Regions from separate parts of the Liquorilactobacillus sp. genome, predicted to be linked through region 3. Evidence: predicted binding sites of a transcription regulator. Region 3 holds the regulator's gene; each other region holds the start of a gene.
The links. Region 3 encodes Rex, which represses fermentation and respiration genes when NADH is low (regulators of the CRP and FNR family bind a similar motif). Its sites were predicted from a motif close to TTGTGAANTANTTCACAA; they were not measured.
Positions count from the first base shown of each region.

Region 1: a site for Rex is predicted at 2,080-2,097, ahead of adhE (bifunctional acetaldehyde-CoA/alcohol dehydrogenase). Genes of this name have one in related genera too.
Region 2: a site for Rex is predicted at 1,325-1,342, ahead of ABF682_RS09480 (class II fumarate hydratase). Genes of this name have one in related genera too.
Region 4: a site for Rex is predicted at 2,038-2,055, ahead of pflB (formate C-acetyltransferase). Genes of this name have one in related genera too.

Region 1 covers NZ_JBDNTS010000033.1:7,831-11,450, forward strand. Annotated here, with positions in the region: gene adhE (bifunctional acetaldehyde-CoA/alcohol dehydrogenase) at 1-2,040, opposite strand, end outside; gene ABF682_RS11405 (acetate/propionate family kinase) at 2,299-3,513, shown strand.
Region 2 covers NZ_JBDNTS010000018.1:938-4,557, forward strand. Annotated here, with positions in the region: gene ABF682_RS09470 (cation diffusion facilitator family transporter) at 1-103, opposite strand, end outside; gene ABF682_RS09475 (aldo/keto reductase) at 290-1,129, shown strand; gene ABF682_RS09480 (class II fumarate hydratase) at 1,371-2,753, shown strand; gene ABF682_RS09485 (flavocytochrome c) at 2,818-3,620, shown strand, end outside.
Region 3 covers NZ_JBDNTS010000004.1:50,770-54,389, forward strand. Annotated here, with positions in the region: gene ABF682_RS03090 (ABC-F family ATP-binding cassette domain-containing protein) at 1-1,013, opposite strand, end outside; gene ABF682_RS03095 (redox-sensing transcriptional repressor Rex) at 1,242-1,898, shown strand; gene ABF682_RS03100 (lysostaphin resistance A-like protein) at 1,943-2,575, opposite strand; gene groES (co-chaperone GroES) at 2,752-3,036, shown strand; gene groL (chaperonin GroEL) at 3,072-3,620, shown strand, end outside.
Region 4 covers NZ_JBDNTS010000015.1:15,073-18,692, forward strand. Annotated here, with positions in the region: partial or broken gene tnpA (IS200/IS605 family transposase) at 1-418, opposite strand, end outside; gene ABF682_RS08655 (helix-turn-helix domain-containing protein) at 504-830, shown strand; gene ABF682_RS08660 (RNA-guided endonuclease TnpB family protein) at 899-1,579, shown strand; gene ABF682_RS08665 (zinc ribbon domain-containing protein) at 1,683-1,778, shown strand; gene pflB (formate C-acetyltransferase) at 2,225-3,620, shown strand, end outside.

The sequences.
Region 1 (3,620 bases), on a different contig from region 3:
CCAAGCAACTGTACGTTTTGGCACCGTCATAACAAATTCAGGATCAACAATCGCAATTTGTGGTGTCAATTCATAGTCTGTTAATGGATATTTAACATGCGTATTATCATCAGTAATAACCGCATATGGTGTCACTTCAGATCCTGTACCAGAAGTAGTTGGAACCGCTACTAGCTTAGTATTTAACTGATGATGGAACTTAACAATTCGTTTCCGAATATCAATGAACTTCTGTTGCAAACGCGTGAAGAGTTCACTAACTTGTTCGTAGCTTTCCAAGAATCCAGCTGGTTGGTCGAGAGAATACTCATAAATGAACCGTGCAATCTTAGCAGCATCCAAAGCCGATCCACCACCAATAGCAATGATAGTATCTGGTTGGAATTGAGCCATCTGTCTTGCAATTTCGATTGTTTGACCCAATGTTGGATCAGGTTGAACTGTACCGTAAATCGAAGTCTTAACTGGTTCTTCGCGCAGAGCCAATTGATCATAAAGTTTATCAACAAAACCAAATTTAACCATTCCAGGATCCGCAACAACAAATGCACGGTCAATATGTTCGATTTGATCTTGCAGATAGGAAACTGCATTTTTCTCATAATAAATTTTTTCTGGTAAACGAACCCATTGTGGCCGGTTTCGACGCTTAGCAACAGTCTTTACATTTAATAAATCGTTGGTTGATAAATTATGTGACAATGAATTTTTCCCCCATGATCCGGTTCCGAGCGTCATACTTGGACGTAATGCATCAGAATAAACATCACCTATTCCGCCAAGTGAATCTGGTTGATTGACCAAGATTCGCGCAGCCTTAGTCTGATCTGCATAATCATTGATAAATGGATCTGACTGTGAACCAATTTGAATAGCTGCGTTATGACCGGCACCTTGATAGTTGAGCAGTTTGCTGACAATTTTGATTCCATCTTGACGATCTTGAGCTTTATAAACTGACAGTAATGGTGAAAGCTTTTCAGAAGAAAGTTTCTCACCAATGTCTTTCGAATCGAGCTCAAACAACATAACATCTTTATCCGCTGGTAAATCAACACCTGCCTGATCAGCAATCCAGCTGGCTGGTTTACCGGCAACTGGTCCATTGACACCATGTTGGTCGTTGAAAACAAAATCAGCAATTTTTTGATAATCTTTCTTAGGAACAATATATGCCCCTTTATTCTGAATTTTTTTCAACCAGTCGTTATAAACTGGTGCTTCTACAATCACAGAATTCTCGGTTGCACAAATCATTCCGTTATCAAATCTCTTCGATAAAAGTAAATCTTCAACTGCTCGGTCTAAGTCAGCTGTATGATCGACAAAAATTGCACCATTTCCTGCACCAACACCCATTGAAGGATTTCCAGATTTTAGTGCTGCATTGACCATTCCCGGACCACCAGTAGCTAAAATCGAAGCAATTTTTGGATTGCGAATCAAGGCTGTTGTATTGTCTAAACTTGGGACTTCAACCCACTGAACGATATTTTTCGGAGCACCCGCAGCAATTGCAGCATCATACAGGATCTTTGCTGCATGAGCAGAACATTTTTGTGCTTGTGGATGGAAAGCAAAAATAATTGCATTTCGTGTCTTAAGCGCTAACAAAGTTTTGAACATTGCTGTTGATGTCGGATTAGTAGTTGGAACAATCCCAGCTAAAACTCCCAATGGAGCTGCAATTTTAACTTGTCCAGCAACCTTATCCTCACCAATAATTCCTACTGTCTTTTCATCCTTAATCAGATTATATACATTTTCTGTTGCAAAACGATTTTTTGTATCTTTATCCTCAACAACACCACGTTGAGTTTCATCAACTGCTTCATGTGCAAGCAACAATGCTGCCTCAGAACCTGCTAGAGCTGCAGCCGCAACTATTTTATCAACTTCTGCCTGAGTATAAGAAGCATAGGACTTCTCAGCAACCAAAGCTTTTTCAACTAAGCTGTCTGTATAACTCTCAGCTTGCTTATATTGTTTCGCCTTTTCTTCAGGGGAAAGCACTTTTCTAACCTTTTTAGTAACCGTCATATGATAATCCTCCCTAAACCTAATTTTTGCTTTAATTAATTGTGAAATAAATCACTATTTTGGGTACAACCATATATTATCCCTTTTGATTGTGAATTACAATACTTTTGATTAATAAAATAAAAATCAATCTATTTACTCTTATTTTGCTACAGTTAGGCTTTTACATAGTAGTAAAAAACAAACAATTGACAAAAAAAATTATAGTGTTACTATTTTATGTGAATATAATCACATGTACAAAGGGAGATTTTATTGATGAAAAAAGTATTATCGATTAATTCTGGCAGTTCATCGTTAAAAATTAGTTTGTTTGCAATGCCAACAGAGCATCGTCTAGCAAAGATTATGGTGGATTACTCAGACGACCAATTAGTAACCCTCACACTACCCAATCATGAACTAGTTGCACAACATTATAGCAAAGAGATCACACCAGTTGAACTCGCTCTAAAATTATTGCAAAAATACCAAATTATTACCGATCCGCAAGAAATTGCAGCGATTGGCCACCGAATTGTTTCAGGTGGAGAACTTTTTCAGCATTCGACAGAAATTACACCAGAAATGATGCAAAAATTGGAAAGTATTAATGAACTAGCACCATTGCATAATCCAGCAAATATAGCTGGGATTTTGGATGCACAGCAATTATTACCAGAGTGTCCTCAAATTGCGGTTTTTGATACTTCTTTTCATACTGATCTTCCTCCAGAAAACTTTTTATACGCATTACCACTTGAATATTATCGAAAATACAAGGTTAGAAAATACGGGGCACATGGTACCAGTCACCGCTTTGTTGCCCAGCAAGCTGCTAAGATGTTGAAGCTACCATTAAATGAGTTAAAATTAATTACATTACATTTAGGTTCCGGAGCTTCAGTAACCGCGATTAAAGACGGTAAAAGTTATGACACCTCAATGGGTTTTTCTCCATTAACAGGACTGATGATGAGCACTCGCAGCGGTGATATTGATCCGTCAGCCTTAGTCTATTTATTGAAACATCACGCCTTTTCAAATATGGATGAATGCATGAGAATCTTAAATCAGCATTCCGGATTGCTTGGAGTCTCAGAGGTCAGTCGGGATATGCGCAAAATTGAACGCGAAGCAACAAGCAATCCGCAAGCCGCACTAGCAATTAAAATGTTTGTAAAACGAATTTGTGATTATATTGGTTCATACTGGTTGGAATTAGGCGGGGCTGATGCTTTAGTTTTTACCGGTGGAATTGGTGAAAATGATAATCACTTGCGTGAACTGATTAGTGAACATCTAAATTGCTTAGGAATTAAATTTCAGTCAGTGCAAAATCAATCTCATAGTCAGTCTTTTGATTTTGCAACCAGAGATAGTCAAGCACGCTTGTTGGTAATTCCAACAGATGAGGAACTCATGATTGCTAGAGATGCTTATGAACTGATTTCAGTCGAACAATCACTTAGTAAACCCGCAATTAATTATTAGTAATGTTAATCAAGAGCTATTATGTTCACAATTTCTAGCGACCATTCAAATTTTGCAAATCTTTAACACGATTTCTGAGTACCTCTAATTGAATCTCTATTCATATA
Region 2 (3,620 bases), on a different contig from region 3:
GGCTGCCTGAAAGTAAGCCGCCAACTAATTCAAAAAAAGTAATTAAAATATTTAGAGTCGTGACTGATAAGAATCTTAAGTTAGTGTTATTAGATTGTTCCATACTCCTACTTCCCCTCTATGATGATATGAGTATATGTTCATATTGTCTTAAATATAGCACTGGGGGTTAGGAAAAACAATGAGAATCTATCAGAAATTTAAAAAAATAAAAAAGAAACGCTTCTGTAACAATTCTTGAAGATATCTGATGTATCATCAATATATAAATAAAAAGGAGGAACTGCACATGGAACAATTCTTTGATTTTGGCAGTGGTTCGAAGGTCAATCGTTTAGGATATGGGACAATGCAATTGCCTGGTGAGGGTGTTTGGGGACCTGCTAAAGACGTTGAAAATGCTGTGGAGGTAATCACAACTGTAATTGATAATGGTGTTAACTTTATTGATACTGCAGATTCGTATGGGCCTTTTTTCGCCAATCTTTATTTGAAAGAAGCATTGAAACAGCGGCCGGATAGCAATGTAATGGTAGCAACAAAAGTTGGATTTACAAGACAAGGACCAGGGCAATGGACCCCTAATGGCCGTCCGGATTATCTAAGGCAACAGGTTGAATTAAATTTGTTTTCATTGGGATTGAAGCAAATTGATCTTCTACAGCTTCATAGAATTGACAAGACGGTCCCTCTTGAAGATCAGATCAATGTTCTAAAGGAATTGCAAAGTGAAGGAAAGATTAAGCATATTGGGTTGAGTCAAGTTTCAATTCCTGAAATTGAGGCAGTACAAAAGATTGTTCCAATCGTATCTGTTCAAAATAGATATAATTTGATTGACCGTGCTGATGAAGATGTATTGAAGTTTGCTGAAAAAAATCATTTGGCATTTATTCCATGGTTCCCACTTGCAACAGGAAAGTTAAGTAAAGATAAAAGATTGCTGAAGATTGCAGATAAATACGATGCAAGCTCTTCGCAGATTGCGCTGGCTTGGCTATTGAAAAAGAGTGCAGTCGTAATGCCAATTCCTGGTACTAAGTCAAAGGAACATGCAGTGCAGAATTTAAAAGCAGCTAAGATTGAACTAACGGATGCTGAATTTAAAGAACTTGAAAATTTAAAATAGTAGAAAATATGAAGGCAGTACAAAGTCGGGGGAATTTGAAAACTAACTCAAAATTATGAACATAGTGAAAACTTTGCTATGAGTAATTCTAAGTTAGACGGAGAGCTTTGACTTATGAAACACGTTTATTCTTAATAGATAAAAGAGGAACCGAATCAAAATATAACTTTTGACTCAGCTCCCTTGTAAAATTTATTGTGTAAAACTTAACAAACTATCATATAAAAGGAGTTGCAACAAAGTGGATTTTAGAGTTGAGAGCGATACAATTGGGCCTGTTAATATTCCTGCAAATGTCCTGTGGGGGGCACAAACTGAGAGAAGTAGGCAAAATTTTAAAGCGGGCAACAAGATGCCTTTGGATGTAATTAGAGTATTATTAGTAATTAAAAGGTCCGCCGCAGTGGCTAATGGGCAACTAAGAAAGCTGACTGAAGAAAAAAGTGATTTAATTATCAAGTCGGCCGATGCCTTATTACAGCTTGAAGATGCAGAATTAAGGCGTGACTTTCCATTGCGCGTTTATCAAACCGGTTCCGGGACACAAACGAATATGAATGTTAATGAAGTTATCGCCCATATGGCGAAGCAGCTTAATTCCAGTCTAGAAATTTTACCAAATGATGATGTTAATATGGGTCAAAGTTCTAATGACGTTTTCCCTACCGCGATGAATATTGCAGCGACTCAGGCTTTGAAGAATGTCATTACAGAAGTTCAGAAACTAACTATCACGTTAAAGAATAAACAAGATCTTTATTGGGAGACTGTAAAGATAGGGAGAACACACCTGCAGGATGCAACGCCATTGACTTTTGGTCAAGAGATTAGCGGCTGGGTAAGCATGTTGGATCATGATTTAGGGTTTATCAATGGTACAAAGGAGAGTTTGTATGAATTGCCACTGGGAGGAACTGCGGTAGGAACAGGGCTGAACACAACAAAAGAATTTACTGAAATTGTAAATGATGAGCTTAGTAAATATTATCAAGGCAAATTCAATGTGAAAAATAATAAGTTTTATGGATTAGCTGCACACTCAGCGATAAACGCTGTACATGGGACACTAAAAACGTTGGCGGCAGATTTGCTTAAAATTGCAAATGATGTCAGGTTTTTAGCAAGCGGTCCTCGTGCTGGGTATGGTGAATTGAATATTCCGGCAAATGAGCCTGGATCATCAATCATGCCAGGTAAAGTTAATCCTACGCAGGCCGAGGCACTAACGATGGCAGCTGTGCGTGTGATTGGCAACGACACAGTAATTTCAGTGGCAGCATCACAGGGAAACTTTGAAATGAATGTTTATAAACCTGTGATTATTGAGGCTTTTCTGGAATCAGCGAACTTGCTGGCGCTTACCGTCAATGGCTTTAATGAAAAAATGATTGCTGGAATGACAGTTAATGAAAAGAAAATGGCAGCTTTAGTAGATAATTCACTAATGACTGTTACAGCTTTGTCACCGCATTTGGGATATCATAAAAGTGCTGAGATCGCACAAAAGGCACAAAAGCAAGGCCTTTCATTGAAAGAAGTGGCATTAGACTCGGGAGAGATTTCAGAAAGTGATTTTGATAAATGGGTAGATCCTAAGAAGATGACACAAATTAACTCAAAGTAAAGAGTGTGTGTAGGAATAGAAAGTTTAAATGTAAATAGTGCTAAAAATGAGAGGAGAAAAAAGAATGCCTGAAAAGTTCGTTTTCACATCTAGCCCAATTGAGCAACTTAAAGCAGATTACGATGTAATAATAATAGGCTCCGGCAGTACGGGCCTAACTTGCGCAATCCAAGCAAATGAACTTGGACTCAAACCAGTTATTCTAGAAAAAATGGATAAGATTGGAGGTAATACTAATCGTGCATCATCTGGCATGAATGCCGCCGAAACGGAAGTACAATTAACACATGGAGTAGTTGACAGTTTTGCTGAATTCTATAATGAGACATATCAAGGTGGAGGAAAGCTGAATAACCAAGAAATGTTGGAATATTTTACTACGCATGCTGCATTGGCGATTGAATGGCTTTCTTCGCACAATATAGAGTTGACGGATCTAACGATTACAGGTGGAATGAGCAAAAAAAGAGCACATCGGCCAGCTTCAACTGCACCAGTTGGAGCATATTTAATTAAAGGGCTGTTAGGTGTTGTTCAGAGAGAGAAAATTCCTCTATTTACACAAGTTAAGGTTGAACATATAAAGAAGAATACGGCTGATATGCAAGTAGTTATCAGTCTGGATGATAAGACGCAAAAGACGATTACGGGGAAGTCGATTGTCATTGCAACCGGTGGCTTTGGGGCTGGCAGTGAATGGATCAAGAAATATCGTCCAGAATTGATGAATTATAAGACGACCAACCAAAGTGGTGCAACGGGGGATGGATTGTTGCTGGCACAAGAAATAGGCGCGGAATTGATTCAGATGGAAATGATTCAAATTCATCCGACAGTGCAACAAGACACACCGCATGCATATCTGAT
Region 3 (3,620 bases):
AAGGCATTATTAACAGTTAGGACAATATTGCCACTTTGCCGATCCGCGGTGAATTGAAAATGAGGTCCTTGTTGTCCGTCAGTGGGCCGCTCTATGCGCTTGATCTTTTCAAGCTGTTTTCTGCGACTTTGAGCCCTCTTTGTTGTTGATGCACGTACAATGTTGCGTGTAACAAAATCTTCAAGTTTTTCAATTTCTTCTTGTTGTTTTTCATATTGTTTCATTTTCTGTTGAAAACGTTTTGCCTTTTCTTCAATATAGGAAGAGTAATTCCCATGGTAATGCTCCGCCCCACTTGGTGTGAGTTCACAAACTTCCTGAGAGATTTTGTCAAGGAAATAGCGGTCATGTGAGATGATTAAGAGAGCACCGGAATATGATTGTAAATAGCCTTCTAACCAGCCTAAAGTCTGGATGTCTAAATGGTTTGTTGGTTCATCCAATATTAATAGGTCATTTTTTTCTAACAATAGTTTTGCAAGTGCTAATCGAGTTTTTTGTCCACCAGACAGGGTTCCAATGATAGTTGAAAAATCCTTCTCATAGAATTTAAAGCCGTGAAGAACAGCTCGAATTTCTGATTCATAGCCATAACCGTTTGCTTCTTTGAAGTTGTGCGATAGCTGGTCATAACTGTCAAGAAGTGTGTCATACTGTGATTTTGATTGGGTAGAATGATTAAAGTTTGCAATTGCATTTTCTAGTTCATGCAGTTTGACCTCCATTTTCATTAAATCATTGAAAACAGTAAGCATTTCTGCATAAATACTTTTTGAGGAATCTAAACCGTTCTCTTGTGCAAGATAGCCAATTGTCATTTTTTTATTTTTTGTAATCTGACCATTATCAGGCGATTGCAAGCCAACAATCATTTTAATTAATGTCGTTTTGCCGACTCCATTTCGCCCGACGAGAGCAATCCTTGAGCTTTCCTGAACATCAAGGTTAACTTTTTGGAAGAGAACATCACTTCCAAATAGACGCTCAACATTTTGTACTTGAAGTAAAATCATAAAAACACCTCTTGAATATTAAAATTAATAGCAATTATAATCTTTGTGAAACTTGGTAAGTAATTGCTCATTCTATTGCATGTGAATGTATTTTAGTGTAGCATGAATACGGTAAAATATAGTGTACAACATTATTGCTTGTGAAGATAGTTAAATACGTAACTTCACAAGGAATGTGCTATACTACATAAAAAGACTGAATCATTTATTAATGAAGGGAGACAAACAATGGTAACATCAAAAATTCCTCACGCGACAGCCAAAAGACTGCCAATTTATTATCGTTACTTGCACTTCTTATCGGATGCAGGCAAACAAAGAATTTCATCAACCGAGCTCGCAGATGCTGTTAAGGTTGATTCCGCAACAATTAGAAGAGACTTCTCATACTTTGGTGCTCTAGGAAAACGAGGATATGGGTATGATGTGGACAGCTTGCTTGCTTTTTTCAAGAAGACCTTAAAGCAAGACCAGTTAACAAATGTAGCACTGATTGGAGTTGGTAATCTCGGGCATGCGCTCTTGAATTATAATTTTCATCAGAGTAATAATGTGCGTATTAGTGCTGCTTTTGATATTAATCAGGATATCACTGGAACAATTCAAAGTAGTGTCCCGGTTTATGATATGGCTGATATGAAGGAGCAGTTAACAGTTCAGCAAATTGAGATTGTAATTTTAACCGTTCCATCCAGTGTCGCTCAAAAGGTTACAAAAGAGCTTGTTGATGTTGGAATTAAGGGAATACTTAATTTTACGCCGCTTAGAATTACAGTTCCTAGTACTGTTAGAGTTCAGAACGTTGATCTAACAAATGAATTACAAACCCTAATTTATTTCCTGAATAAATTTGGTGATGAAGCTGAAACACCATCAGAAGATTAACAGCTAAAAATGCTTTGCTAAAGTTCTTACTGCGGTAAGGCTTTTTATTTTAGTTGAAGTGCAACAACCAGAAGATTCATAAGTATATGAGTAATGATTGGTGCTTTAATATTGTGAGCCTTGTAGTATACAAAACTCAAAACTAGTCCTAAACAAGCATAGGTTAAGTAGTGCCCGTCAGCATGAGCAATGCTGAAAAGAATACTTGAGAAGAGTGCAGCTCCCATTGGATTAATAAAGGTTGAGAGGTTACCGAAGAATACTTTGCGAAAAATAAATTCTTCCATTACCGGTGCAGCAACTATTACGTATATTAAATAATAAGGATAGTGAGCGATAATTGTCATTATTTGGCTTGTATTTTCGGAGACCGCTGGTTGATGTAGAAAATAAATTTCAGCAAGCATTGTTACTTTTTGGACAAGAAAAGCTAGAATTGTTCCCAAAATACCTAATAATAGTACTGAAGTCAGGGAGCTTTTTTTTGAATCAATATGGTTCGCAAACGGAAATTTCTGGTTAAGGTAGAACATACAGAATATTCCTGCAGTTCCCACAATACTAGTTGTGATGAACAGCAATAGATTACTTTTGCTTACTGTAAAAAAAAGATTCGGAAATAGCATGACAACAAGATATGTTACGAGTAGTACGAAAGAATTTTTTCTGATATTCATAGTTAGCTCCATTCACTTTAATAATAGGTCTAGTATAGCATATATTAATTTAGCACTCTTGCAGTTAGAGTGATAAAAAACTTGCATTTTTAGCATGAATTGATTATAGTAATAGTTGTGATTAGCACTTGAACTAATAAAGTGCTAAAAGCAAAACAATATTGGAGGGATATACAGTGCTTAAACCTTTAGGAGATCGTGTTATTTTGGAAGTTCAAAAAGATGAGGAACAAACTGTTGGCGGTATAGTGATTGCTAGCAATGCTCAAGAAAAGCCACAAACAGGAAAAGTGGCAGCTGTTGGTGCAGGCCGAGTTTTAGATAACGGCGAAAAGGTTGCTTTATCAGTCAAAGTCGGTGAAACAGTTTTGTTTGATAAATATGCTGGCACAGAGGTCAAATACGAAGAAAAAGGGTATTTGGTTGTTCATGAAAAAGATATTGTTGCAATTGTAGACTAAAGATTATTATAAATCGACTATGAGGTGAATTATTAATGGCAAAAGAAATTAAATTTTCAGAAGATGCTCGTTCAAAAATGCTTGCAGGTGTTGATAAGTTAGCAAATACGGTTAAATCAACAATTGGTCCAAAAGGAAGAAATGTTGTTTTGGAACAGTCTTATGGTTCACCAACAATTACAAATGATGGTGTAACTATTGCAAAGGCAATTGAACTTGAAGATCACTTTGAAAATATGGGAGCAAAACTTGTTGCGGAAGTTGCTTCAAAGACAAATGATATTGCAGGTGATGGTACTACAACTGCTACTGTATTGACACAAGCAATTGTTACGGAAGGAATGAAGAACGTAACTGCAGGTGCAAATCCAGTGGGTATTCGTCGAGGAATTGAGTTGGCAACAAAAGCTGCAGTCGATGAACTGCATGAAATGTCACACAAAGTAGAATCAAAGAGTGATATTGCTCAAGTTGCTGCAATTTCTTCAACTAGTGAAGAGATTGGAAAGTTAATTGCGGATGCAATGGAAAAAGTTGGAAATGACGGTGTTATTACAATTGAAGAATCAAAGGGAATTGATACT
Region 4 (3,620 bases), on a different contig from region 3:
CAGAATTGTATTCTGTTAATTGATTCTCAATATATTTAGCAACTACTTCTTTTGAAACATTTCCTAAAGTACTCATAAAATAGCTATGCGACCATAGATGTCCTTCCCAAAGCTATTCTTTTGTTTCTGGAAACTGTTTAAACCACTCTCTAGCTGAAGTTGTTCCTTTAAAAGACTTAACAATGGAACTGGGTGTCTGTTTTGGAGAAAAACTTAACATCATATGAACATGGTCAGGCATAACCTCAATATATTCAATTTCAGTATTGTTATTGTTTGCTATTGTGTACAAGATGTCTTTCATAACACTTCTAGCTTGTTCATTGGTAAAAATACTCTTTTTGTATTTAGTAACAAACACTAAATGAAAATTAAAGTCATAAACATTGGTTCGATTGTAACATGCGTATAGCTCCAATCACTTAATAACAGCAATAAATATATCGGACTTTAAATTAACATATGTTATGCTGAGTAAATCATAAGAACGGAGGTGAATCTGAATGTATCAAGGACTTAAACTACGGATATATCCTAATTTAGAACAACAAAAACAAATAGTTGAGAACTTTGGAGCGACTAGATTTGTTTGGAATCAGATGTTGGAGATGCAAAGTAAGTACTATAAAAACAATAAAGATTCTAAGTTCTTAAATGGTTTTGCAATGAACTTCTTATTAAGGCAATTAAAAAAAGAATATTCATGGTTAAAACAATCTGAAAGCACTTCACTGCAAGACACTTGTGAAACTCTAGCTGTAGCTTTCCAAAGATTTTTTAAAAAGCTTGGGGGATATCCTAAATTTAAGTCGCGAAAGTTCCCAAAGTAAAGTTTTAAGTCTAAATATATAAATAACAATGTTATAATTATTATTTGAAACTGCCTAAATTAGGTATTATGAAGTACAGAGGAAAGTTCACTGATGACAAAATCAAGTCGACTACTATCCAGTTAAGTCCAACGGGGAAGTTCTACTGTGTTTTACTAATTGAGTGTGAAAACCAAACACAATTTGGTAAGACAAGTCAAGCTGTCGGTTTGGATATGGGGATAGCCGATTTAATAAGCACATCAGATGCTGTTAAATATCCGACAATTAGGTTTGATCAGATTCTTGCTAAGAAGAAACGCTACTGGGAAAGACGACTAGCTAGAAGAAGACTATTAGCACAAAAAGAAATAGCTTGGGATAAACACAACAAAGTCGTTGAACCTAGAGAACTAGCCAACTTTAAGAACTATACCAAGGCTAAACAGATGGTAGCTAAATATAGTGAAAAGATAGCTAACCAGAGGAAAGATTATCTTCATAAGCTTACCGTCAAGTTAGTTAAAGACTATGACAAAATAGTGATTGAAGGTTTGAAAACTAATAATATGATTAAGAATCACAAACTAGCTAGAGCAATCGCTAATCAATCTTGGAGAATGCTTAGATTAATGCTGGAATATAAATGTAATTGGTATGGCAAAATACTTAGTGTGGTTAATCCATACAAGACTGGTCAAGTCTGCTTTAATTGTGGATATGATGATGGTAAGAGAGTGAGACATAAGTTGGGAAAATTTGAGTACTAACTCGAAATTGCGAACATAGCGAGTACTTTGCTATGAGTGATTCGAAGTTAGACGGAGAATTTTGACTTATGGAACACGTTTACACGGAATAAATAGAGAGCTTTTGATCCCAACCACTTGGACTTGTCCTCAATGCCATACACAGCTAGATAGAGATGTAAATGCAAGTAAAAATATATTAAAACTTGGTTTGGGCTAAACCATAGTAAATAGAGTAAACCGCTGTCGAATACTGAAATGTATGAGATAAGTTATGCTTGTTCCTAGAAGCTCGGTACTTTAGTGCCGATGTAAGTCACAAAATACATTTATTCATAACAAATAGAGGGCTGGCAAAACATAGTGACCCCCCCAAAAAAACTTTTATAGTGTACCCTATAATCTGGACTAATATCTAAGTTATGGGGTATTTTATTACAATTAATTTTTAGAACAGTGGGTGTCTGATATATAATCATATGTGTAATAGAACACAATTTAAAAAAATGTTTTACACCACCTAATAGCTGTTCTAAAACCTTAATAATAAAATGTTTTTTGTAATTTGTGAAAACTATTGCTTAGAAAGTGAAAAGGTGCTATTATTCAAATGTAGAAAGCGTTTGCATTATAACTGTATTTGACTTCATAAGGAGGCATTTGATAATGAAACAACTTGAGAAGAGAGTAGAACCAAAGGCATGGGAAGGATTTAATGGTGGAAATTGGCAGTCAGAGACTGATATTCGTGATTTTATCCAGCAAAACTTTAAACAATACAATGGTGATGAGTCATTTCTTGAAGATGCAACACCTGCAACAAAGGCACTTAATGATCGTTTAGTTGCTTTAAAGCTTGAAGAACGCGCTGCTGGCGGGGTGCTTGATGCAGATACAAAGGTCGTTTCGACAATTACTTCGCATGGCCCAGGTTACCTTGATAAAAACCTTGAGAAAATTGTGGGACTCCAGACAGATAAACCGATGAAGAAAGCGTTGATGCCTTATGGTGGGATTCGTATGGCAAAAGATGCACTTGAGTCTTATGGCTTAAAGCTTGATCCAGAGATGGAACATTTCTTTACTGAATTATCAAAGACACATAATCAAGGTGTTTTTGATGCCTATACTCCAGATGTTAAGAGAGCACGTCATTACAAGATTGTAACAGGTCTTCCTGACGCATATGGGCGTGGCAGAATAGTTGGTGATTTTCCTAGAATTGCACTTTATGGAATTGATTACTTAGTTGCATCTAAACTAGATGACTTGGACAACTATGGTGATGGTGAAATGACAGATAGTGTCATCCAAATGAGAGAAGAAATCTCAGAACAGATTCGAGCACTCAACCAGATTAAGGATATGGCAGCATCATATGGCTACGATATTTCTGAACCTGCAACGACAGCTCAAGAGGCAATCCAGTGGCTTTATTTTGGTTATTTAGCGGCTATTAAACAACAAAATGGTGCAGCAATGTCAATCGGTAGAGTTGATACTTTCATTGATATTTTTGTTGAACGTGATATTGAACGCGGTATTTTGAATGAAAAAGAAGCACAGGAGTTAATTGACCAATTCACAATGAAGCTACGAATGGTTTCCTTTATTCGTACACCTGAATATAATTCATTATTCTCTGGTAACCCAATCTGGGCAACGTTATCATTAGCAGGGATGGGAATTGACGGTGAACATCATGTTACAAAGACGGCCTTTAGATTCCTCAATACTTTGAAGAACATGGGCGCTGCTCCTGAACCTAATATTACGTTGTTATGGTCACAAAAATTACCGGATACATTCAAACATTATTCAGCTGAAGTTTCGGTTGAGAGTTCAACCATTCAATATGAGAATGATGATTTAATGCGTAAACAATGGGGCACTGACTACTACGCAATTGCTTGTTGTGTATCAGCACAACCTGTGGCAAATGGAATTCAATATTTTGGAGCACGTGCAAACCTTGCTAAAACAGTTCTTTACACAATTAATGGTGGTAAAGATGAGATTGGTAAGGCACAGGTTGGGCCTGCCTACGAGCCAATTTCATCTG